One region of the Kribbella sp. DT2 genome, then DNA from elsewhere that is predicted to be linked to it. Evidence: riboswitches for the same ligand, from Rfam matches in the RefSeq annotation. Region 1 holds a riboswitch; each other region holds the start of a gene.

Region 1 (7,135 bases):
GCAAGGACCTTCCCGGCCGACTGCTTCCTTGTTGGACGACTGCTTCCTTGTTGGACGACTGCCGCGGTACATCGCGTCAGTCGTCCAGTACGGCGTCAGTCGGCTGACCCGACGCCTTGGCGGAACCATCGCAGGGGTCAGCGGTGCGCCGCCCAGGTCGGAGGCCGAGGGCTCCGGGGCGGGCGCCTCTTCCTTCCACCCACCGCCTCCTCCCGATTGCGGAGGAGGTGGCACGCCTAGATGGGCCGTTTCGCCAGCTTCGCCAGAGCGACCTTGTCCAAGCCCGTCAGCTTGTTGATCTCCTCCTGGGTGGCGGCGCCGCACTCGGCTGCTCGGAGCACGTAGGCAGCCAGGGCTGTAGCCGTCGCGGGCTCGTCCAGGTAGCCCGAGTCGCCACCACCTGTGTAGGCGCGGAGGCGAGCGGCGGCGGAGGCCAGGCCTTCTCGGTAGAACGAGTACGTGGCGGCGTACCGGGTGGGGAGCTGGGCGGGGTGCATGTCCCAGCCCTGGTAGATGCCCCGCTCGAGCGAGCGGCGTACAAGTCGGGCATGTAGACGCCACGCGGCGTGGACGGCCTCGCGGTCGCCGACCGGAAGGACGTTGGTGGAGCCGTCGGAGATAAGGACACCGGTCCCGGCCGCGGCGAGCTGCATGACGTCCTTGGCGTGGTCGGCGACCGGGTGCTCCATGCTCTGGTACGCCGCGGCGACGCCGAGAGAAGCCGAGTAGTCGTACGTGCCGTAGTGCAGCCCCGTCACCCGGCCGGCACCGGCAGCGATCATCAGCGGGATCAGCGCAACGCCGTCCGGACCGAGGATCGACTGCGGCGTCTCGACCTGGATCTCGAAGCCGAGCTTCGGCACCGGGTGCGCCCGCTCGACAGCCTCCAGTACGACGACCATCGCCGCGATCTGCTCGACCGACGTGACCTTCGCGAGCGTGATCACGAAGCCGCTCGTCAGCGCACCGGCCGAGGCCAGCTCACCGACGAAGAGATCCAGCGTCCGTACGCCGCGACGCCGGCTCGGCGCCTCCAGCGACTTGATCCGCAGACCGTGGAACGGCGGCGCCGACCCGTCCTTGACGGTCGACGCCAAAGCCCGCGCGGCAGCAACGGCTGCGGCGTCCTCCTCCTCGTCGGACCGCGTCCCGTAGCCGTCCTCGAAGTCGATCCGCAGATCCTCGATCGGCTCCGCGTCGAGCTTCGCGATCACCCGTTCGTAGACCTGCTCGTGCAACGCAGGCACGGCCGAAGCCAGCTCCGCGGCCGACCCGGCGTGCGCCGCCAGCGCGGCCTTCGCCTCGGCAGCCCACGCACCAACCGTCCCGGCGTCGTACTGATCGCCCGGCACGTACACCGTGTGCACCGGCTGCCGCACCCCCCGATCCCCCGGGTACCGCGTGGCCAGTACGGCGTCCGCCTCGGCCAGCCGTCGGTCGAGGTCGCCGACGAGAGCGTCGAGGTCTGTCATACCCACCACCTTAATCTCCATGATTTCCGTATGGTGGAGACTATTATCCACAAACCGGAACCAGCAAGACCTTGAGCTTCCGGGATCTGGCGCTAGACTTCCGCCATCCGGAATCCGAAGGAGACCTCGTGGCGGAAACCACCGGCACCCCGCGCTCGGGCAGCGTGCAGTCGATCGAGCGCGCTTTCGGCCTGCTCGAACTGATGGCCGACGCCGGCGGCATGCTCGGCCTGTCCCAGCTCGCCACCGCGTCCGGCCTCCCCCTGCCGACGATCCACCGCCTGGTCCGCACGCTGGTCGATCTCGGCTACGTCCGCCAGGAGCCCTCCCGCCAGTACGTGCTCGGCCCGAAGCTGATCCGCCTCGGCGAGACCTCCTCGCACATGCTCAGCGTCTGGGCCCGCCCACACCTGGCCCGCCTGGTCGACGAGCTCGGCGAGTCCGCGAACCTGGCGATGCTCGACGGCGACCAGATCGTCTACCTCGCGCAGGTCCAGTCGCGACACTCGATGCGCATGTTCACCGAGGTCGGCCGCCGGGTCCTCCCGCACTGCACCGCCGTCGGCAAGGCGATCATGTCCCAGCTGCGCGAGGCCGAGGTCCGCGACCTGCTGCAGCGCACCGGCATGCCGAAGCACACCGAGACCACGATCACCGACGTCGAGGAGTTCGCGGCCCAGCTCCGCAAGGCACAGCAGGACGGGTACGCCGTCGACGAGGGCGAGCAGGAGCTCGGGGTCCGCTGCATCGCCGTACCGGTGCCCGACGTCCCGTCGCGGCTCGCGTTCTCGATCTCGGGCCCGGCCGGCCGGATGACCGAGCCCCTGGTGGACCGGGCGATCCCCCTGCTCACGCAGGCCGCCCAGTCCTTCTCCGACGACCTGCGCTAAGCCGCCCGAAGGATCACTAGACGTCGATGCGCGAGCCCATGATGACCACGCGGTCGCGGGGCAGACCGAAGTACTCGGCGGCGTCCGCGCTGATGTGCGAGGTCGCCACGAACAGCCGGCTGCGCCAGCGCGCCATGTCCGGGTGCTCACCGAGCCGCAGCTCGATCGTCGACAGGAAGTACGACGTGTCGCTCAGATCGATCGAGGCCACCTCGGAGCTCTGCTCCGCGGCCAGCCGCAGTACGGCGGCCACGTCCGGGGTCTGGACGTAGCCGAACCGGGCCGTCACGTGCACGATCCGGTCGTCGTCGAACCCGAGGTCGTCGATCGTGATCCGCTCGGTGTCCGGGACCGACGGCACCGGCTCGGTCTCGATCGACAGGATCACGACGTTCTCGTGCAGGATGTGGTTGTGCTCGACGTTCGCGCGCATCGCCAGCGGCACGGTGTCCTTGCCCCGGTTCAGGAAGACCGCCGTCCCGGGCACCCGGCGCAGCGGCGGCCGCGCGTCGTGCAGCTCGTTGACGAACGTCGTCAGTGAGCCTTCCTGACGCTCGCGCCGCGCGGTGACCAGAGCGCGCCCGCGCTGCCAGGTGGTGAGCACGGTGAAGACCGTGATCCCGATCAGCAGCGGCAGCCAGGCGCCGTGCACGAGCTTGGTCAGGTTCGCCGCGAGGAACAGCAGCTCGATCGACAGGAACACCGCTCCTCCGCCGATCACCACCCACATCGGCTTGCCCCACTGCTTGCGGACGATGTAGAAGAACAGCACGGTGTTGATCGTGACCGTGGCGGTGACCGCCATCCCGAAGGCGAAGGCGAGCGCGGCCGAGGTCTGGAACGCGAAGACCAGCGTGAGCACCGAGATCATCAGCGCCCAGTTGATCCACGGCACGTAGATCTGGCCGATCGTCTCGTCCGACGTGTGCAGGATCCGCAGCCGCGGCAGGTACCCGAGCTGCACCGCCTGGCGGGCGACCGAGAACGCGCCGGTGATGACGGCCTGGGACGCGATCACCGTCGCGGCGGTGGCGAGCAGGACCAGCGGGATCCTCCCCCACTCGGGCACGAGCAGGAAGAACGGGCTGCTGATCGACGACTGGTCCTTGAGCACCAGCGCGCCCTGCCCGAGGTAGCTCAGGACGCACGCCGGGAACACGAGGATCAGCCAGGCCCGGGTGATCGGCGCGCGGCCGAAGTGCCCGAGGTCGGCGTACAGGGCCTCGGCGCCGGTGATCGCGAGCACGACCGCGGCCAGCGCGAAGAAGGCGTGCCCGAAGTCGTTGGTCAGGAAGCCCAGCGCGTACGTCGGCGACAGGGCCTTCAGGATCTCCGGGTGGCGGGTGATGCCACCGATCCCGGCCGCGCCGATGGTGACGAACCAGATCACCATCACGACGCCGAACGACCGCCCGATCCGGCCGGTGCCGAGCCGCTGCAGCGTGAACAGGACGACGATGATCGTCGCGGTGATCGGTACGACGTACGAGTCCAGCCCGGGCTCGACGACCTTGAGACCCTCGACCGCGGACAACACCGAGATGGCCGGCGTGATCATCGAGTCGCCGAAGAACAGCGACGCGCCGAAGATGCCGAGCCCGGCCAGGATCACCTTGGTCCGGCGGCTGCCGTTGGTGCCGTGGCTACGGATCAGTGTGATCAGCGCGAGGATGCCGCCCTCGCCGTGGTTGTCCGCGCGCAGCACCAGCAGCACGTACTTGATCGTCACGATGATCGTGACCGCCCAGAAGATGAGCGACACGATCCCGAACACGCTGTCGGCCGAGACCGGCACCGGGTGCGGGTCGCCGGGGTTGAACACGGTCTGGATCGTGTAGATCGGGCTCGTGCCGATGTCCCCGAAGACCACGCCGAGGGCACCGATCGTCAGCAGCGTCCGGGACTGCACGCGGCCGTCCACGTGGTCGGTGCTCATCGCGTCAGCCTGTTCACGCGCGCATTGAACCAAATCAGCCTGGCTGGCAGACCGATCACACTCGCGTCGTGCTGTGAGAGTTCTGTGAGAAAGTGGAGACGCAGTGGTTCGGCCCGGTCGCCAGTCGGGTCGTCGTAAGAGGGAACCCGGTGGAAATCCGGGACTGCCCCGCAGCGGTGAGTGGGAACGACCGCCGTCATCAGCACTGGACCGGAGGACCGGTCTGGGAAGCGACGGCCAGTAGGTGTCTGGAGCCAGACGCGCCCGCGAGTCCGAAGACCTGCCTCTGCCCGCCGTGCGTCGTCGTACGGCGGTGACCGCGTGACCTCGTGGGAAGGTCGGCCGTGCGCGACCCGTCGCGCCTGCCGTCGTTCTCCTGAGGTCCGGGGTCTTCGAGACTGCCTCGCCAAGGAGAGACACTTGAACACCCAGTCAGCAGCACGGTCCACCGTGTACGGCTACCCGCGTCAGGGCCAGAGCCGTGAACTGAAGAAGGCCGTCGAGGGCTACTGGAAGGGCACCGTCAGCGCGGACGCCCTCCGGCAGACCGCGGCCGGCCTGCGCAAGGCCAACTGGCAGCAGCTCGCTGCCGACGGCATCGACGAGGTCCCGACCGGCGACTTCTCGTACTACGACCACGTGCTCGACACGTCGGTCCTGCTCGGCGCGATCCCCGAGCGGCACCGGGCCGCTGTGGCCGCGGACCCGCTGGACGGGTACTTCGCGATGGCCCGCGGCACCCAGGAGGTCGCGCCGCTGGAGATGACCAAGTGGTTCGACACCAACTACCACTACCTGGTCCCCGAGCTCGGCCCCGACAGCACCTTCACCGCCGACACCAGCAAGCAGGTCGCCGAGCTTCGCGAAGCGCTCGACCTCGGGCTGACCGCGCGCCCGGTCGTCGTCGGCCCGATCGCCTACCTACTGCTGGCCAAGCCGGCGCCGGGCGTCGACGAGCACTTCGAGCCGCTGTCGCTGCTCGACAAGATCCTCCCCGTGTACGCCGAAGTGCTCGCGGACCTGCGCGCCGCCGGCGCCGGCTGGGTGCAGCTGGACGAGCCGGCGCTGGTCCAGGACCGCTCGGCCGATGAGCTCGACCTGACGGCCCGCGCGTACGCCGTACTGGGTGGTCTGACCGATCGCCCGCGGCTGCTCGTCGCGTCGTACTTCGACCGGCTCGGCAAGGCGCTGCCGGTGCTGGCCAAGTCGCCGGTCGAGGGTCTGGCGATCGACTTCACCGGTCCCGCGGAGGGCAACCTCGACGACCTGGTCGCGGCCTCCGAGGTGCGCTCGAAACGGCTCGTCGCGGGCGTGGTCAACGGCCGCAACATCTGGATCAACGATCTCACCAAGTCGCTCGCCACGCTGACCCGGCTGCGCTCGCTGGCCGGTCAGGTCGACGTCAGTGCGTCGTGCTCCCTGCTGCACGTCCCGTACGACGTCACGGCCGAGGACGGCGTCGACCCGGAGGTCGCGCGCTGGCTGGCGTTCGCCCGGCAGAAGTCCGCCGAGATCGCGACGCTGACGCTCGGCTTCACCGAAGGCGCCGAGGCGATCGCCGACCAGCTGAACGCGAACCGGGCCGCGCTGGACTCCCGGAGCGCTTCGGCACTGACGAACAACCCCGACGTCCGGGCGCGGGTCGCAGCGGTCACCGACGCGGACAGTCGCCGCTCCACGCCGTACGCCGAACGCAGCGCCGCCCAGCAGGCACGGCTCGGCCTGCCGTTGCTCCCGACAACGACTGTCGGGTCGTTCCCGCAGACCACCGAGCTGCGGACGGCGCGCGCCGACCTGCGCGCCGGACGGATCGACGCGACGCAGTACGACCAGCGGATCGAGGCCGAGATCCAGGAGGTGCTCGCGTTCCAGGAGAAGGCCGGGCTGGACGTGCTCGTGCACGGTGAGCCCGAGCGCAACGACATGGTCCAGTACTTCGCCGAGCAGCTCGACGGGTACTTGGCGACGCAGCACGGCTGGGTCCAGTCGTACGGCACCCGGTACGTCCGGCCGCCGGTCCTGGTCGGCGACATCTCGCGGCCGGAGCCGATGACGGTCCGCTGGTGGGCGTACGCACAGCTGCAGACCGAGCGTCCGGTCAAGGGCATGCTGACCGGTCCGGTCACGATGCTCGCGTGGTCGTTCGTCCGCGACGACCAGCCGCGCAGCGACACCGCACGCCAGGTCGCGCTGGCGTTGCGGGACGAGGTCAACGATCTCGAGGCGGCCGGTGCCGCGGTGATCCAGGTCGACGAGCCGGCGCTGCGCGAGACCCTGCCGCTGCGGCAGGCCGACCGTGCGGCGTACCTGAGTTGGGGCACCGAGGTGTTCCGGCTGACGACCAGCGGCGTCCGGGCGGACACGCAGATCCACACGCACATGTGTTACGTGGAGTTCGGCGACATCCTGAACGCGCTGGACGAGATGGAGGCCGACGTCGCGAGCCTCGAAGCGGCCCGCTCGCACATGCAGGTCGCCCACGAGCTCGGCAACGCCGGCTACCCGCGCGGCGTCGGTCCCGGCGTCTACGACATCCACTCCCCGCGCGTCCCCGGCACGCCCGAGGTCGTCTCACTGCTGCAGAAGGGTCTGGCCGCGATCCCGGCCGAGCGCCTGTGGGTCAATCCCGACTGCGGCCTGAAGACCCGCGGCTGGCCCGAGGTCCGCGACTCCCTCGACCACCTGGTCGGCGCGGCCCGCGCCGTCCGCGAACAGCTCGGCTGACCTCAGTAGCAGGTAGTACAGGATATGCTCTCCTGTACTACCTGTTACCGACGAAGGGAAGCGATCCGTGACCGACCCGGTGAGGCTGGAAGAGCAGTACGGCGCACACAACT
Region 2 (7,135 bases), on a different contig from region 1:
CAGCCGGCCGGAGTGGTTCCGGCAGCGCGCCGAAGAGCTACAGCACCACGACTCCGGGCGCCAGTGCCCGTCCGGCTGGTGCGGCGGCCTTCTCGGCCGGCACCCGTGCGGGCAGCGGCCGACGCGGTCGCTGACCTCAGGCAAACTCGATGGACAAGGCCCAGGATGCCCGTGGCAACCTGGGCCTTGTCTTGTTCTGAGGGGAGAACCGATGGCCGTCGTACGGACCGTGCTGGGTGACGTTGAAGCCGAGGAGCTCGGCGTCTGCAACGCTCATGACCACCTGTTCTTCCGCAGCGTCATGCTGCCGGGCCAAGAGCTCGACGACTACGACGCCGCCGTGCAGGAGGCCAGGCTCTACGCCGAGGCCGGTGGACGGACGATCGTCCAGTGGACGCCGCACGGACTAGGCCGTCGGGCCGGCCTGTTGCCGCGGCTGTCCCAGGAGTCGGACGTCAAGGTGATCGCCGCGACCGGACTGCACCGGGCCGAGCACTACGCCGAACTACCCGAGCAGGACCTGGCCGAGCTGTTCGTGCAGGAGCTCACCGAGGGCATCGGCGACAGTCAGGTGCGCGCCGGAATGATCAAGATCGCCAGCGGGTTCCACGGGCTCGACAAGCACACCTCGTGGGTGCTGGACGCGGCGGCCGAGGCTCAAAGGGCGACGGGAGCGCCGATCGGCATCCACCACGAGCTGGGTACCGGAGCGGGCGTCGTACTGGATCGTCTGGAAGAGCACGGCGTCGCTCCGGATCGGATCGTGCTCGGGCATCTGAACCGCTTTCCCGACCACCAGGTCCACCAGGAGCTGGCGGCGCGCGGCGCATTCCTCGCCTTCGACGGGCCGTCGCGGACCAATCACGCCACCGACTGGCGGATGGTCGACTGTCTGGCCGCGCTCGTCGAGGCCGGGTACGCCGATCAACTGCTGCTCGGTGGTGACACGACGACCGCGCGGGCCCGGCTCGCGACCGGTGAGGGCCCGGGAATGCCCTACCTGTTGACGAATCTCCGCCCGAGGCTCACCCGCCGGCTCGGCGAGGACGTGGTCGAGCAGATTTTCGTCACCAACCCGGCCCGCGCCTTCGCGACCGACTGGAAGTAGCGCGCCGAGCCGCCGAACGCGCCGTACGGGGCATCGGCACGAACTCGTCACCCGTGACGTCGCGTTGCCGGAGGCATCCGGGCGGTACCGTTCGCAGGTGAACACCGTCGCGCAGATCTTCGTGGCCCTGGCCGGCATCCTCCACGTACTCTTCTTCGCCCTGGAGAGCGTGCTCTTCCGCAAGCCGAGCGTGCAGCAGCGTTTCCTGGTCAGGACCGAGGCGGAGGCCGAGGCGGCGCGGCCGTGGGCGTTCAACCAGGGGTTCTACAACCTGTTCCTGGCGGCCGGTGCGATCGGTGGTCTGATCGCCGGCGGCGACCGCGGGCACGCGATCGCGCTGTTCTCGTGCGCGTGCATGCTCGGCGCCGGGCTCGTCCTGATCGGCTCGGACCGCCGGATGGCCAAGTCCGCCGCGATCCAGGCGGTGCCGCCGATCCTCGCGCTGGTGCTGGCCGCTGTTCTGTAGCCGAGCAGTTGACTTCAAGTGTGCTTGAAGTCAGAGAGTTCTCGGCATGACCACGTCGATCGCGGCGCCTCGCCCGCCCGGAGTTCTCGCCCCGCAGTACCGTGCGCTGACCGTCGGGATGGTCGCGCTGATCACGCTCGTCGCGTTCGAGTCCCTCGCCGTGACGACCGCGATGCCGACCGTCGCGCAGGCCCTCGACGGCCTGTCGCTGTACGCGCTGGCTTTCGGCGGACCGCTCGCCTCGGGCGTCGTCGCGATGGTTGTCTCCGGCACCTGGTCGGACCTCAAGGGCCCGACTCGCCCGCTCTGGCACGGCACCGGCTGGTTCCTGGCCGGCCTGGTGATCGCCGGTCTCGCGCCGACGATGGAGGTCCTGGTCGTCGGGCGGGTGATCCAGGGGTTCGGCGCCGGTCTGCTCACGGTCGCCCTGTACGTCGTCGTCGGGCACCTCTACCCGGCCGAGCTCAGGCCGCGGATCTTCGCCGCGTTCGCGACCGGGTGGGTCGTCCCGTCGCTGGTCGGCCCCGCGATCGCCGGGCTGATCGTCGAGCACGCCAACTGGCGGATCGTCTTCCTCGCCGTACCGGTCCTGGCTGTTCCGGCGGCGCTGATCATGCGGCCGGGGCTCTCCAAGGGTGAGCACGTGACGCGCTCAGGGAAGCTCTGGAGCCAGCGGGCCTGGTACGCCGTTGGCGCCGCGCTCGGCGTCGGACTGCTGCACTACGGCGGTCAGCAGCACGGGGCCGTCCAGCTGATCCTGATCGCGGTCGGTCTGGCCGCGGTGGTCGTGTTCGCGCCGAAACTGCTGCCGAAGGGGACGTTCACGATCCGCGCCGGGCTGCCGTCGGTGATCGCGCTGCGCGGGCTGGTCGCGGCGGCCGGCTTCGGCGCTGAGGTGTTCCTGCCGCTGATGCTGACTCGGGAGCGCGGGCTGTCGCCGGCGTTCGCCGGCCTGGTGCTGACCGTCAGCGCGCTGAGCTGGACCGCGGCGTCGTGGTACCGGGGTCGGCCGAACCAGCCGTTCGAGCACCACGTGTTCCTGCAGGCGGGCATGGTCTCGTTGCTGCTCGGCATCGCGATCGCGGCCGCGACGCTCGACGACCGGGTACCGGTGGTCGTCGGCATCCTCGGCTGGGCGCTCGCCGGACTGGGCATGGGAACGGTGTTCCCGACCGTGTCGGTGCTGGTCCTCGAGTACTCCACGCTCGAGCAGCAAGGCGCGAACAGCTCGGCCCTGCAGCTCAGCGACTCGTTGCTGACAGCAACGGTCCTGGCGATCGGCGGCTCACTCTTCGCGGCCATCGAGCCGCACTCGCCGACGACGGCCTTCCTGACCGCCTTCGGGCTGCCCGCCGCGCTGGCCCTGCTCGGCGTCCTGGCCGCCCGCCGTACAAGGGTGTACTAGTCCTTCGAGCCGCTGACCGCGATGCTCGCGCCGAGGCCGACGATCATCAGGCCGCCGGCGCCGCCGACCAACTCCAGGCGGCGGGGCGATCGGGCGAACCAGTCCCGGGCCGAGCCGGCGGCCACCGCCCAGACCGTGTCCGAGAGCAGGGCGATCGCGATGAAGACCAGGCCCAGCAGCAGGATCTGCAGCGTGGCCGCGCCGGCCGCGGGGTCGACGAACTGCGGGAGGACGGCGGCGAAGAAGACCGCCGTCTTCGCGTTGGTCACGCCGACCAGGAAGCCCTGGCGGAGGACGCGGCGGGTGTTCGCCGGTCGCGCCTCGGCGCCCAGGGCCGACGCCAAGGACTTGCGGGTGCGGAAGGCGTGGATGCCGAGGTAGATCAGGTACGCCGCTCCGGCCAGCTTCACCGCGGTCAGCGCGATCGCGCTCGCCGCGATCAGCGTCCCGAGCCCGAGCGAGACGGCGACCAGCAGGAACGCGGCGCCGAGGGTGTTGCCGAGCATCGTCAGCATCGCTTCACGGCGGCCGACGGCCAGCGCGCGGCCGACGATGAACAGCACGCTCGGACCCGGTACGACGATGACGATCAGCGCGGTGACGGCGAAGGCCACCAGATGATGAGTGGACGGCATGCAGTCAGGCTAGGTGTCAGGCGGGAGCCGGGCGCGACAGGTGGGGAAGATCACCCGCCGCGCCGCCGTCCGTTGACCCGTCACGAACCCTGCCGCTACCGTTCAAAGGTCAACCTGCGGTGCCATGAGGGAAACCGGTGAGAGACCGGTACGGCCGCGCCACTGTGAGCGAGCAGCTGCTCGTGAGTCAGGACGCTCGGGCACCAGCAGCCTTTCCAATGGGGACGCGCAATTCCCCAGGAGGTCTCAGATGCCTGCTCCTGCCCGCTCGGTCGCCGTACCGGCTGTTTCCCCGCGTCTGCTCGCGGTCGCCCTGCTCACCATCGGCGTGCTGCTGATGCTGGCCTACCTGGTCGCCTTCGACCAGGGCGCGATCTCGCAGTCCGGCATGTACCTGCACGAGTTGATGCACGACGGCCGGCACCTGCTCGGCGTGCCCTGCCACTGACGTCCTGCGGTTTCTCCGCTCCCCGTTCCCGACCCGCTCGGGCTTGAACAACTGACAGGACCGTCATGCGTACTTTCGGAAATCTCCTGGTGCGCGGGCTGATCGTCGGCCTCTTCGCCGGCCTGCTGGCCGGAACCTTCGCGTACGTGATGGGCGAACCGCACATCGACGCCGCGATCGCGATCGAGGAGGCCGGCGGCGCCGCGCACACCCACGGCGAGGAACCCGCCGCTGAAGCCCCCGCCGCCGAAGAGGAGGCGCCGCTGGTCAGCCGCGACGGCCAGCGCTTCGGGCTCTTCCTCGCCACCAGCCTGTACGGCGTAGCGCTCGGTGGCATCTTCGCCGTCGGTTTCGCGCTGCTCCGCCGCCGGCTCCGCACCGACGGCGACTCCTACGCCTCCCTCGGCCTGGCCGCGGCGGGCTTCGTCGGGATCGTGCTGGTGCCGTTCCTCAAGTACCCACCGAACCCGCCGGCCGTCGGGGACCCGGAAACGATCACCAAGCGCACCGTGACCTACCTGCTGACGCTCGTGATCGGCCTGCTCGCGGTCTGGGCCGGGGTCGCGGCGTCCCGCTGGGCGCAGCGCTTCGGCGACGCGCCCTGGATCCGGCTCGCAGCCGGCGGCGGTGCCTTCGGGGTGACCATCGTCGCGGCGTACCTCATCCTGCCGTCGATCAACGAGGTGCCCGGGTCGTTCCCGGCGACGCTGCTGTGGCAGTTCCGGTTCGCCTCGCTCGGCACGCAGGCGGTGCTGTGGACCGTGCTGGGATTCGGTTACGCTGCGTTGGTGGATTGTAACTCCAAGGTCACCAAGGAGACCGTCGCCGCGTGACGACAACCCTGACGCTCGTCGCGCACGCGCTGACGCCTGGTCTGCGCGGGCTCGTACTCGGTGGAGAGCCCGCGCCGGACCAGGCCAGCCTGGAGGCGGCCCGCGACCTGCGGGTCGACGCCGGTACGACGTACTGCGGCCCGGAGCCGGCGGCGATCCTGACTGCTGAGGCGATCGGCCTGCAGCCGGTGGTGGTCGGCGCACTGCGCGACCGCGAGTACGGCGACTGGACCGGGCGTGACCTGGAGGAGCTGCTGGCCACGGAGACCGCGGCGGTCTCGGCGTGGCTGGAGCGTCCCCACACGGCTCCGCCGGGCGGGGAGTCGGCCAACGACCTGATCGCCCGGGTTGCGGACTGGCTGGGCGACCTGACCGAGGACCCGGGCCATGCGGACCGGCGTACGGTCGTTGCTGTGGTTCACCCGGCGGTGGTCCGCGCGGCTGTGCTCTACGCGCTGGAGGCCCCGGCCGAGTCGCTCCGGCACGTCGACGTCCGCCCGCTGGCGACCGTGGGTCTTTCCGCACACGCCACGTCCTGGTCACTCAACTTGCACTGACAAACCGGTTCGACGCGGTTCGTCGTTCGCCACAGCATCCCAACGCCCAGACGATGAGCTTCGACGAGCTGCCCGGGGCCGAGTGAACGACGGAGCCCGGGTACGGCGTGCGCCGCGCCCGGGCGTCACCAGACAACCGGAAGGACCTACCCGATGACGCTGACCGAGGCCCGTGATCTCCTGCGCGAGGAGCTGCTCGCAGTGGCGGCGGCCGCCGTACCGGGACAGCAGGGCGTCGTCACGCACGACGTGGGCCCGGTGAACCCTCACGTGCTGGAGGACGGCGACGGGCCGCAGTCGGTCTGCCTGATCACCGTGGAGAACGGCGACCCGGCCGTGGTCGACCCAGTGGGCCAGGTGGAGGCGGCTGTGGCGACGCTGACCGAGCGCGGCTGGCAGGCGGAGGTCCAGCCGGTCGAGAGCGGGCACCACCGGGCCTCGGCGAGCCGCGACGGCTACGGCATCGTCGTGCACGGCTGGGACGGCGATTGGCGCGTCACCCTCTCCGGCCAGACTCCGGAGATCGTCAGCTAGTCAGAGCCGGCCGCCGAGCCAGCCGGCGACTAGCTAGTCGCCGCGCGCTCGGCAGCCGAGCGGAGCACGCAGAACTCGTTGCCGGCGGGGTCGAGCATCACCACGAAGCCCAGGCCGTTCGGCTCGCGGTGGTCGTGCTCGACCGTCGCGCCCAGTGCGACCAGCCGCTCGACCTCCTGGTCGCGCGGGATGTCGGGCTCCAGGTCGAGGTGCACCCGGTTCTTGGCCCGCTTCGGGTCGTTGTTGCGCTCGAACAGCAGCTTGACGGTCTCGGTGTTCACCGCGGCGTACGGGTCGTCGGGGTGGTCGTCGTCCGGCCGCTCCACGTCGAACACCTGCAACCAGAAGCCGGCCAGCCCCCAGGGGTCGGCCGCGTCGAACGTCACCGTTCTCACCATCGAAGTCATGGCCAGACCATGCCGTACCGGTGGGCCACCCCGCCACCGCAATACGGCGGCGGGGCGGACAAAGGTCAGGCCTGGCGAAGCTCCTGGCGCTGCCGGCCGAGGCCTTGGATCTCGCACTCGACGACGTCGCCGGGCGCCAGGTACGGGAAGCGGCCGGACAGCGCGACGCCTTCCGGCGTACCGGTGTTGACGATGTCGCCCGGGTCGAGCGTCATGTACTGCGACAGGTCGCGGATCAGCGCGGCGACCGAGAAGATCATGTCGCGGGTGTTGGAGGCCTGCCGCGGCTCGCCGTTGACGAACGACTTCAGGTCCAGCGCCTGCGGGTCGCCGACCTCGTCGGCCGGCACCAGCACCGGGCCGAGCGGGTTGAAGGTCTCGCAGCACTTGCCCTTCGACCACTGGCCGCCGGACACCTCCAGCTGGAAGGCGCGCTCGGAGACGTCGTTGGAGACCGTGTAGCCGGCGATGCAGGCCAGTGCCTCCGCGTCGGACGTCAGGTACCGGGCGGTCTTGCCGATCACGACCGCGAGCTCGACCTCCCAGTCGGTCTTGCGGCTGTCGCGCGGGACCAGGACGTCGTCGTACGGGCCGACGACGGTGTTCGGGTGCTTGAAGAAGACGATCGGCTCCTTCGGCGGCTCGGCCCCGGACTCGGCCGCGTGGGCGGCGTAGTTCTGGCCGATGCAGACCACCGCGGCCGGCTTGGCGATCGGGGCGCCGGTCCGCAGGCCCTCGACGT
Region 3 (7,135 bases), on a different contig from region 1:
GGTGCGGATGGCGGCCGCGGCCGACGAGGTCGGCGACGGTGATGCCTTCGGGGGCGACCGGTTGCTGCGGGAGGAGCCCGAGCTTCGTGGCCAGTTGCCCGCCAGGGATTCGGCGTACGTCGACGTCGTCGAGGTAGACGGTGCCACCGCGCGGGACCAGCAGGCGGGCGAGACCGCGCAGCAGCGTGGACTTGCCGCAGGCGTTGGCGCCGACGACGACGGTGATCCTGCCCTGCGGGATGTCGACCGAGAGGTCGTGCACGACCGGCGTTCCGTCGTACGCGAGACTGAGGTTCTCGGAGCGCAGCATGGTCATCCTCCTCGGCCGACGCGGTTGGCTCGGGCCATCAGCAGCAGTAGGTAGGGCGCGCCCAGGAACGCCGTGACAACGCCAACGGGCAAAGGGATCGGCGCGAACAGCTGGCGCGCGACGAGGTCGGCGGCGACGACCAGGAGAGCGCCGATCGCACCGGACGCGAGCAGGCCGGCGGCACGTTCGGCCAGCAGCCGGCGGGCGATCTGCGGCGCGACCAGGGCCACGAAGCCGATCGGTCCAGCAGCGGCGGTCGCCAGGGCGGCGAGGCCGACGCCGATCGCGATCAGCAGGCCGCGGGACAGCTCGACGCGTCCGGCCAGGGTCCGGGCGAGGTCGTCGCCGAGCTCGAGCAGGCGAAGCTGCCGCGAGGCCACGACGGCGGCCGGAAGGAGGACCAGCAGCGTGAGGCCGATCATCCACACCTCTGCCCACGACCGCCCGGCGAGACTGCCGGACAACCACATCAGCGCGCTCTTGGCCGTGTAGATGTCGGCCAGGGTCAGCAGGTACGCCGTGAGCGAGCCGATGATCGCGGTGACACCGATCCCGACGAGCACCAACCGGTACCCGGCGACACCGCGCTTGAAGGCGAACAAGTAGATGGTGATTGCCGTCAGCAACGATCCGCCGAGGGCGCCGACCGGGAGCCAGAAGGGGCTCGCGCCGAGGACGGTGATCACGATGACGGCCGCCAGGGCGGCGCCGGCGTTGATGCCGATCAGGTCCGGGCTGACCAGCGGGTTGCGCGCGAGCCGCTGGAAGATCGCGCCGGAGACGGCGAAGGCCGCACCGACGCCCAGGCCGACGAGGACGCGTGGCAGCCGGTTGTTGACCACGACGTCGGTCATGATCAGCGAGCCGTTGCCTGCCAGGGTGTTCAGGACCTGGGCGAGAGGGATCTCGTAGTCGCCGATCGTCAGGGAATAGGCGCCTACAGCAACGGCTATCACCAGACCGGCGACCGTGACGACGACTCCGCTGGGATCGATCCGGCCGGAGAAGGGGCCGATGCGTACGGGGGTGCTCATAGTTCGGCCAGCCTTTGGCGGCGTACCAGCGCGATGAACAGCGGCGCTCCCACCAGCGCGGTGATGATGCCGACCTGGAGCTCGTCCGGTCTGACCACCAGGCGGCCGACCACGTCCGCGAGCAGCAGCAACGTCGGCGCGAGGACGAGTGAGTACGGCAGGATCCAGCGGTAGTCGGCGCCGACGATCGCCCGTGCGACATGCGGTACGGCGAGGCCGACGAAGCCGATCGGGCCGGCCATCGCGGTCGCCGTACCGGCCAGGAGCATGATCGCGAGGCCTGCGAGGACCCGGACCAGGCCGACCCGGGTGCCGAGGGTTGTCGCGAGCTCCTCACCCAATGCGAGCTGGTTGAGCGAGCGCCCGAGCACCAACGACAGAACGATGCCTAGGGCAATGAAGGACAATGCCTGGCCGACGATCGGGCCGGTCGCCATCGTGAGCGATCCGACCACCCAGAAGCGGAACTCGTTCAGCGTCGACAGATCGAGCAGCGTCGCCGCGGACGTGACCGACCCGAGCATGGCCGACAACGCCGCACCGGCCAGCGCGAGTTTGACCGGCGTCGCGCCGCCGCGCCCGAGGGCGCCGACGAGGTAGACCACGACGGTCGCCACCAGCGCGCCGCCCATCGCGAACCACACGTAGCCGGCCAGGCTCGTCACGCCGAAGACGCCGATCGCCGCGACGACGGCCACCGCGGCTCCGGCGTTGACGCCGAGGATCCCGGGGTCCGCCAACGCGTTGCGGGTGACGCCCTGCATCAGCGCGCCGGCCAAGCCGAGGGCCGCGCCGGCCATGAGGCCGGTGGCGGTCCGCGGCAGGCGTAAGTACCGGATCACGCGGTCGGTGTCGGAGCCGGTGAAGTCGGCCGCTGCCAGGTACACGTCCCGCGGCGCGAACCACTCGGTCCCGGCGAGCAAGGAGAGCAGCACGGCCGCCAGCAGTACGGCGAACGCGATCACGAGACCACCGGTCTTCGTCAGCCCACCCCGCAATAACCCCGGCCGGCCGGGAGCGCCTCGTCCGTCGCCTCCCCGCCGACCGTCGGCGCGCGGCGGACCATCGATTCCCCGCCGGCCACGAGGTCCCGGACGACCGTCAGCGACCTGGGCGGTCACTTGACCAGGTCGGGGTGGATGATCTTCGCGATCAGCTCGGTCGAGTTCGCGCCGCGAACGCCGGCCGAGTGGTGCGCGAACAACCACGGCACCACGTGCTTGTTCTTCACCGCCGTGAGGTTCGCGAACGCCGGGTTCTTCAGCAGCTTGTCGACGTCCGGCTGCCCCTGCGCCTCGGTCAGCGTCGCGTCGCAGCAACCGCTGATCAGCACGTAGTCCGGGTCGGCTTTGATGAACTCCTCGACACTGATCTTCACGTTCCGCTTCGAGGTCAGCCCCGCGAACGCGTTCACCCCACCGGCCTGCCTGATCAGCACCGTGCCGAAGTCCGGACCACCGGACACCGTCATCCCGCCGCCCTCGAGCCCAGGCCGCACGATCGCCACCGTCGGCTTGCCGGCGCCCTTCACCTTGGTCTCGACCGCCGCGATCCGCGCCTTCTGGTCCGCGATCACCTGCTCGGCTTTGTCGCTCGCGCCGAACAGCTTGCCGAGGTCGCGCAGGTCGGCGTACACGTTGTCCATCGAGACCGTCGACGGGTCGATCGCCTCGTCGCCCTTGCCGTCCGCGGTCGGGCAGAGCGGGCTGAAGATCCAGGTCTGCACGCCGAGGTCGGACAGCGACTTGCGGCTGCCGAAGCTGCCGTCACTGCCGGCCGCGTTGAAGATGTCGTTGAAGCCGGACAGCACGAAGTCCGGGTTCAGGCTGAGCAGTTCCTCGCGGCTCGGCATGTTCTTGTAGTACTTGCGGTCCCGCTGCGCACCGGCGTACTCGGGCAGCGGCTCGGAGTCGAGGAACGCGGTCCCGACCAGGCGGTCGGAGATACCCAGCGCGTGTGCCATCTCGATGGCCGGCTGGTACGCCGCGAACACCCGCCGCGGCGGGCCGTCGACAGCGACGTCGAGGCCGCAGTTCTTCACGGTCGTCGCGCTCGCGCTCGGACCTTCGTCGGCGCCGGCGCTTCCGCAGCCGGCGACCAGGGACAGGAAAACGGCAGCAAGCACTGCCTTGGGTACGACGGCCATGGCGACCGTTCCTCCAACACCTCGTGGACGGGACGCGTCGTGGCCGGTCTCCTGGCTGACGGGACGACCGCATCCGCCGAGCTGACCTTCCCAGCCCCTCCGGGCCAGTGGTCTCACACCTGGTGAACGCTCAGCGGACAATCCCGATCACAGTGGCGAGGGCCGCGCCGGTACTCCACCGGCTTCCCGAACACCACGACGGGCACACGGTAACCCACGCTGCGACCCGGTCGCAGCACACGGTCCAGGCGCGCGACCTCGCCCGGCTCCGCCGAGCCGGCGCGCCGGGCCGGACAGCCCAGAGGTCCGCCGGGAGTTCTTCGCGGCGAAGCGACGGCCGCTAGGCGTTCTTCGCCGTACGGGCCCGGTACGCCGCGACGGTCGTCCGGCTCGCGCACGCGTTGGAGCAGAAGCGGCGGGTCCGGTTCCGCGACTGGTCGACGAAGTAGTTGCCGCAGTTGGACGCGTCACACCGGCCCAGCGTCACCGAGGGGTCGCCCGCCGCGACCAGCGCGAGCTTGGCGGCGACCAACTGGCCGACCCAGCGCTTGGCCGGGGTGCCGTTGCGGCTGAAGTGGACGTGCCAGCCGCCGTCGTGGTCGGTCAGGTGCATGTCCGGCGGGTAGTCGCGCAGCAGGCGGTGCACGGCGTCGGGGGCAGCGCCGTCGACCGACTCGGCCAGCGCCGTACGGACGAGGTCCGGCAGGTCGCCGTACCGGCCGTCGGGCGGTGGAGCGATCTCGTGCTCCGCGAAGAACGCGGCGACGAGCTCGCCGTCGGGGTCGAGCGTGCCGGTGTTGGCCAGCTCGACCGCCAGCCGGGTCACGTTCCCAATGTAGTCACCGTATTGCACTTGACCCCCTACATCGCGCTGCTTACCGTAGGTATCATGCTAACTGATGCCACCTACATCGCTCGGCGCCTGCAACTGCTCGGGGAGTGGGACGCCGCGCTCGCCGTCCTGGGCCCGGACGCCGATCCCGAGCTGCGCGCGGAGATCGCTGTCGACCGCTGGTTCTTCCAGGTCGAGGGTCACGACGAGGCCGAGCAGGCGGTCGCGGCGCTCGATCCGACCTCGTCGACCGCGCACCTGCTGACGGCGCGACTGGCGTACAGCCGGCTGCTGTTCCAGCGCCCGCGCGCGGACGACCGGACTGTTGCTGAGGACAACTACCGTGCGGCGACCCGGACCGGGACCGAGCTGCAGCGCGGGTGGGCCGAGTACCACTGGGGCGTCCTGCTGGACAACATCGACGACGACGGAGCCGCCGCGATCCCGCGCTACGAGACCGCGCTCGAGATCGCGACGCGGACCGGCGACGGCCTCTTCGAGTCGTACATCATTCGGCACCTCGCACACCTGCAGGAGCCCGCCGAACGGATCGCGATGCTGCGCCGCTCGCTCCACCTGCGCGGCGCGCTCGGCGCCCGGCCGCAGACCATCGCCGCGCAGGCCGTGCTCGCCGAGGACCTTCCCGAGGACGATCCTGAGCGCGCGGAACTGCTGCGGACCTACCGTCCCGGCGCGGAGGAACTGCGGATCGGCTGGCTGCTGTCCGACGTGGTGAAGTAGGCGCGCGCCGCTTCGGTCAACGCGGCGGGCGGCGGCGCGGTCAGCGCGGCGGCGCATCAACGCGCGTGGAGCGGCGCGCGGCGGCGCGATCAGCACAGCGACGCATCAGCGCGTGAGCGGCGGCGCGGTCAGCGCGTGTAGAGCGGGGAGACGGCGAGGGCGAAGGCGACCATGTCGTCGGTCTTCACCTTGGCGCCGGGCAGCGGGACCAGGTCGGCGATCTTGTCCGTCCCGACGCGGATCGTCCCGCGCCCGGTGGCCGTGTCGACGTACCCCTCGTCACCCAACGGAACGGACTGCGACGTCGGCGCCTTGCGGACCGACGCCATCGCGGCCGCCGCGTCGGCCATCCGGCGAGCCGTCGAGTAGACCACGGCGGTCGAGGTGATCCAGCCGCAGACGAGATCGCCCGCCGCCGTCTCGCTGTCCCGCCGCGCCGTCGCCGTGGTACCCATGACCTTCGCGGCCGCGTTCGACCCGCGCTCGCACTCCTCACGAGTGATCAACGGCGCCGCCTCCGGCAACCCGGCCGCCTGCCTGGCCGCCTCCTGCGCCAGTACGACGTACTTGGTCTGCGTCGCCACCGGACCCTCGACCTTGTAGAGACGGGTCCCCAGCAGGAACACCGCGAACTTGCTCGTCCCGTAACCGCCCTGCCCGACCGCGATCGCACGCGCCGGCTCGGCCTTCGTCGCGGCGTACGCCTGCTGAGCCGCCGTCAGCTCTTCCCTGGTCGCCGGCAGCACCGACACCCCGAGCCGAAGCACCGGCCCACTCGGACTCGCGCTCAACGCCAACTGGCAGATGTCGAAGCTCGGCACCCCGATCTCCGCCGGCACCGCCTTCGGCTGGATCCTCACCACCGGTACGGCGAGCGTCGCCTGCACCAGCGCCTGGTTCATCCGCACGCACAACGTGTCCGCGACCTTCGACTCCGGCGGCACACTCGGCGTCCCCGACGGCGACACGCTCGGCGACTCGGTCGGCGCCGTACTGACCGACACCAACGGCGGCACATTCGGCGCGGTCTCGCCAACGCCACCGCCGCATCCGCTCAGTGCGAGCAGACCGGCAAGAGCCACGAGGGAAGTCACTGGACGGGTACGCATGGTGACCCGACTCTAGCCGGAGGCTGGTGGATCGTCAGGCGGAGCTCGTGCCCGAGGTCGCGCGCAACTCCCGTTCGCGGATCGCGTGCTCGTCGGTGCGGGCGTCGTAGCGCCAGAAGTCCTTCAGCCAGACCGCGGTGCCGACGACGCCGGCCACGCAGAGGATGCCGCCGCTGACGATCGACGTACGGACGCTGGTGAGGTCGGCGACCAGGCCGGAGCGGGACTGGCCGCCCAACGGTCCGAGGGAGTACGACAGCATCTCGATGCCGGCCAGGCGGCCGCGCATCTCGTCGGGGATGGTCTGGTTCCAGATCACGGCGCGGAACAGGCCGGAGATCATGTCGGCGCCGCCGGCGACGGCGAAGAACGCGATGGCGAACCAGATGTTGGGCGCCAGGCCCGCGATGCCGACCGACGCACCCCAGGCGATGGTGGCGAGGGTCACCGCGCGGCCGTGGTGGTGGACGCGTCGGGCCCAGCCGCTGGTCAGGGTCGCGAGCATCGCGCCGACCGCTTCGGCGCTGTAGAGCAGGCCGAGCAGCTTGGGTTCCTTCAGGACCTCGGTGGCGAAGGCCGGGAAGAGCACGATCGGCATCGCGAGGAACATGCCGACCATGTCGACGGCGTACGTGCCCAGCAGATCCCGGCGGCGGACGGCGTACTTGATGCCGTCGCCGATCGCTCGCAGGCTCGGTGGGGTGCTGTGCTCGCTCGGCTTGTACGACCCCAGGAGCAGGAACAGCAGCGTCGCGACCACCAGCCCGGCCAGCTCCACGGCGTACGCCCACATCACACCGGCCGTGCCGACCAGTACGCCGCCGAGCGCCGGCCCGGCGAGCTGCCCGACCTGGAGGATCAGCGAGTTGAGCGTGACGGCGGCCGGCATGTCCTCGTGCCGTACGACGCGCGGGAACAACGCCTCCCGCGACGGGCGCTGCAGCGACGACGCGATCGCGTTGA

The links. Region 1 has a riboswitch for cobalamin ahead of metE (5-methyltetrahydropteroyltriglutamate--homocysteine S-methyltransferase). Riboswitches for the same ligand answer to the same signal wherever they lie in the genome.
Region 2: another riboswitch for cobalamin. It lies ahead of ACLQ2O_RS03755 (CbtB domain-containing protein); the one in region 1 lies ahead of metE (5-methyltetrahydropteroyltriglutamate--homocysteine S-methyltransferase).
Region 3: another riboswitch for cobalamin. It lies ahead of ACLQ2O_RS37655 (ABC transporter substrate-binding protein); the one in region 1 lies ahead of metE (5-methyltetrahydropteroyltriglutamate--homocysteine S-methyltransferase).

The regions. Positions count from the first base shown of each region.
Region 1 is NZ_JBNCLH010000002.1:789,855-796,989, reverse strand. Features, by position in the region: gene ACLQ2O_RS12485 (DUF6986 family protein) at 237-1,472, opposite strand; gene ACLQ2O_RS12480 (IclR family transcriptional regulator) at 1,601-2,362, shown strand; gene ACLQ2O_RS12475 (potassium transporter Kup) at 2,379-4,298, opposite strand; cobalamin riboswitch at 4,386-4,600, shown strand; gene metE (5-methyltetrahydropteroyltriglutamate--homocysteine S-methyltransferase) at 4,719-7,022, shown strand; gene rocD (ornithine--oxo-acid transaminase) at 7,090-7,135, shown strand, end outside.
Region 2 is NZ_JBNCLH010000001.1:778,295-785,429, forward strand. Features, by position in the region: gene ACLQ2O_RS03730 (DEAD/DEAH box helicase) at 1-134, shown strand, start outside; gene ACLQ2O_RS03735 (phosphotriesterase family protein) at 212-1,108, shown strand; gene ACLQ2O_RS03740 (DUF1304 domain-containing protein) at 1,206-1,574, shown strand; gene ACLQ2O_RS03745 (MFS transporter) at 1,621-2,979, shown strand; gene ACLQ2O_RS03750 (LysE family translocator) at 2,976-3,614, opposite strand; cobalamin riboswitch at 3,696-3,831, shown strand; gene ACLQ2O_RS03755 (CbtB domain-containing protein) at 3,865-4,062, shown strand; gene ACLQ2O_RS03760 (CbtA family protein) at 4,128-4,895, shown strand; gene ACLQ2O_RS03765 (histidine phosphatase family protein) at 4,892-5,452, shown strand; gene ACLQ2O_RS03770 (hypothetical protein) at 5,606-5,986, shown strand; gene ACLQ2O_RS03775 (VOC family protein) at 6,016-6,393, opposite strand; gene ACLQ2O_RS03780 (fumarylacetoacetate hydrolase family protein) at 6,459-7,135, opposite strand, start outside.
Region 3 is NZ_JBNCLH010000012.1:97,553-104,687, reverse strand. Features, by position in the region: gene ACLQ2O_RS37670 (ABC transporter ATP-binding protein) at 1-310, opposite strand, end outside; gene ACLQ2O_RS37665 (FecCD family ABC transporter permease) at 313-1,344, opposite strand; gene ACLQ2O_RS37660 (FecCD family ABC transporter permease) at 1,341-2,309, opposite strand; gene ACLQ2O_RS37655 (ABC transporter substrate-binding protein) at 2,462-3,490, opposite strand; cobalamin riboswitch at 3,515-3,703, opposite strand; gene ACLQ2O_RS37650 (CGNR zinc finger domain-containing protein) at 3,831-4,316, opposite strand; gene ACLQ2O_RS37645 (hypothetical protein) at 4,380-5,063, shown strand; gene ACLQ2O_RS37640 (hypothetical protein) at 5,192-6,172, opposite strand; gene ACLQ2O_RS37635 (MFS transporter) at 6,207-7,135, opposite strand, start outside.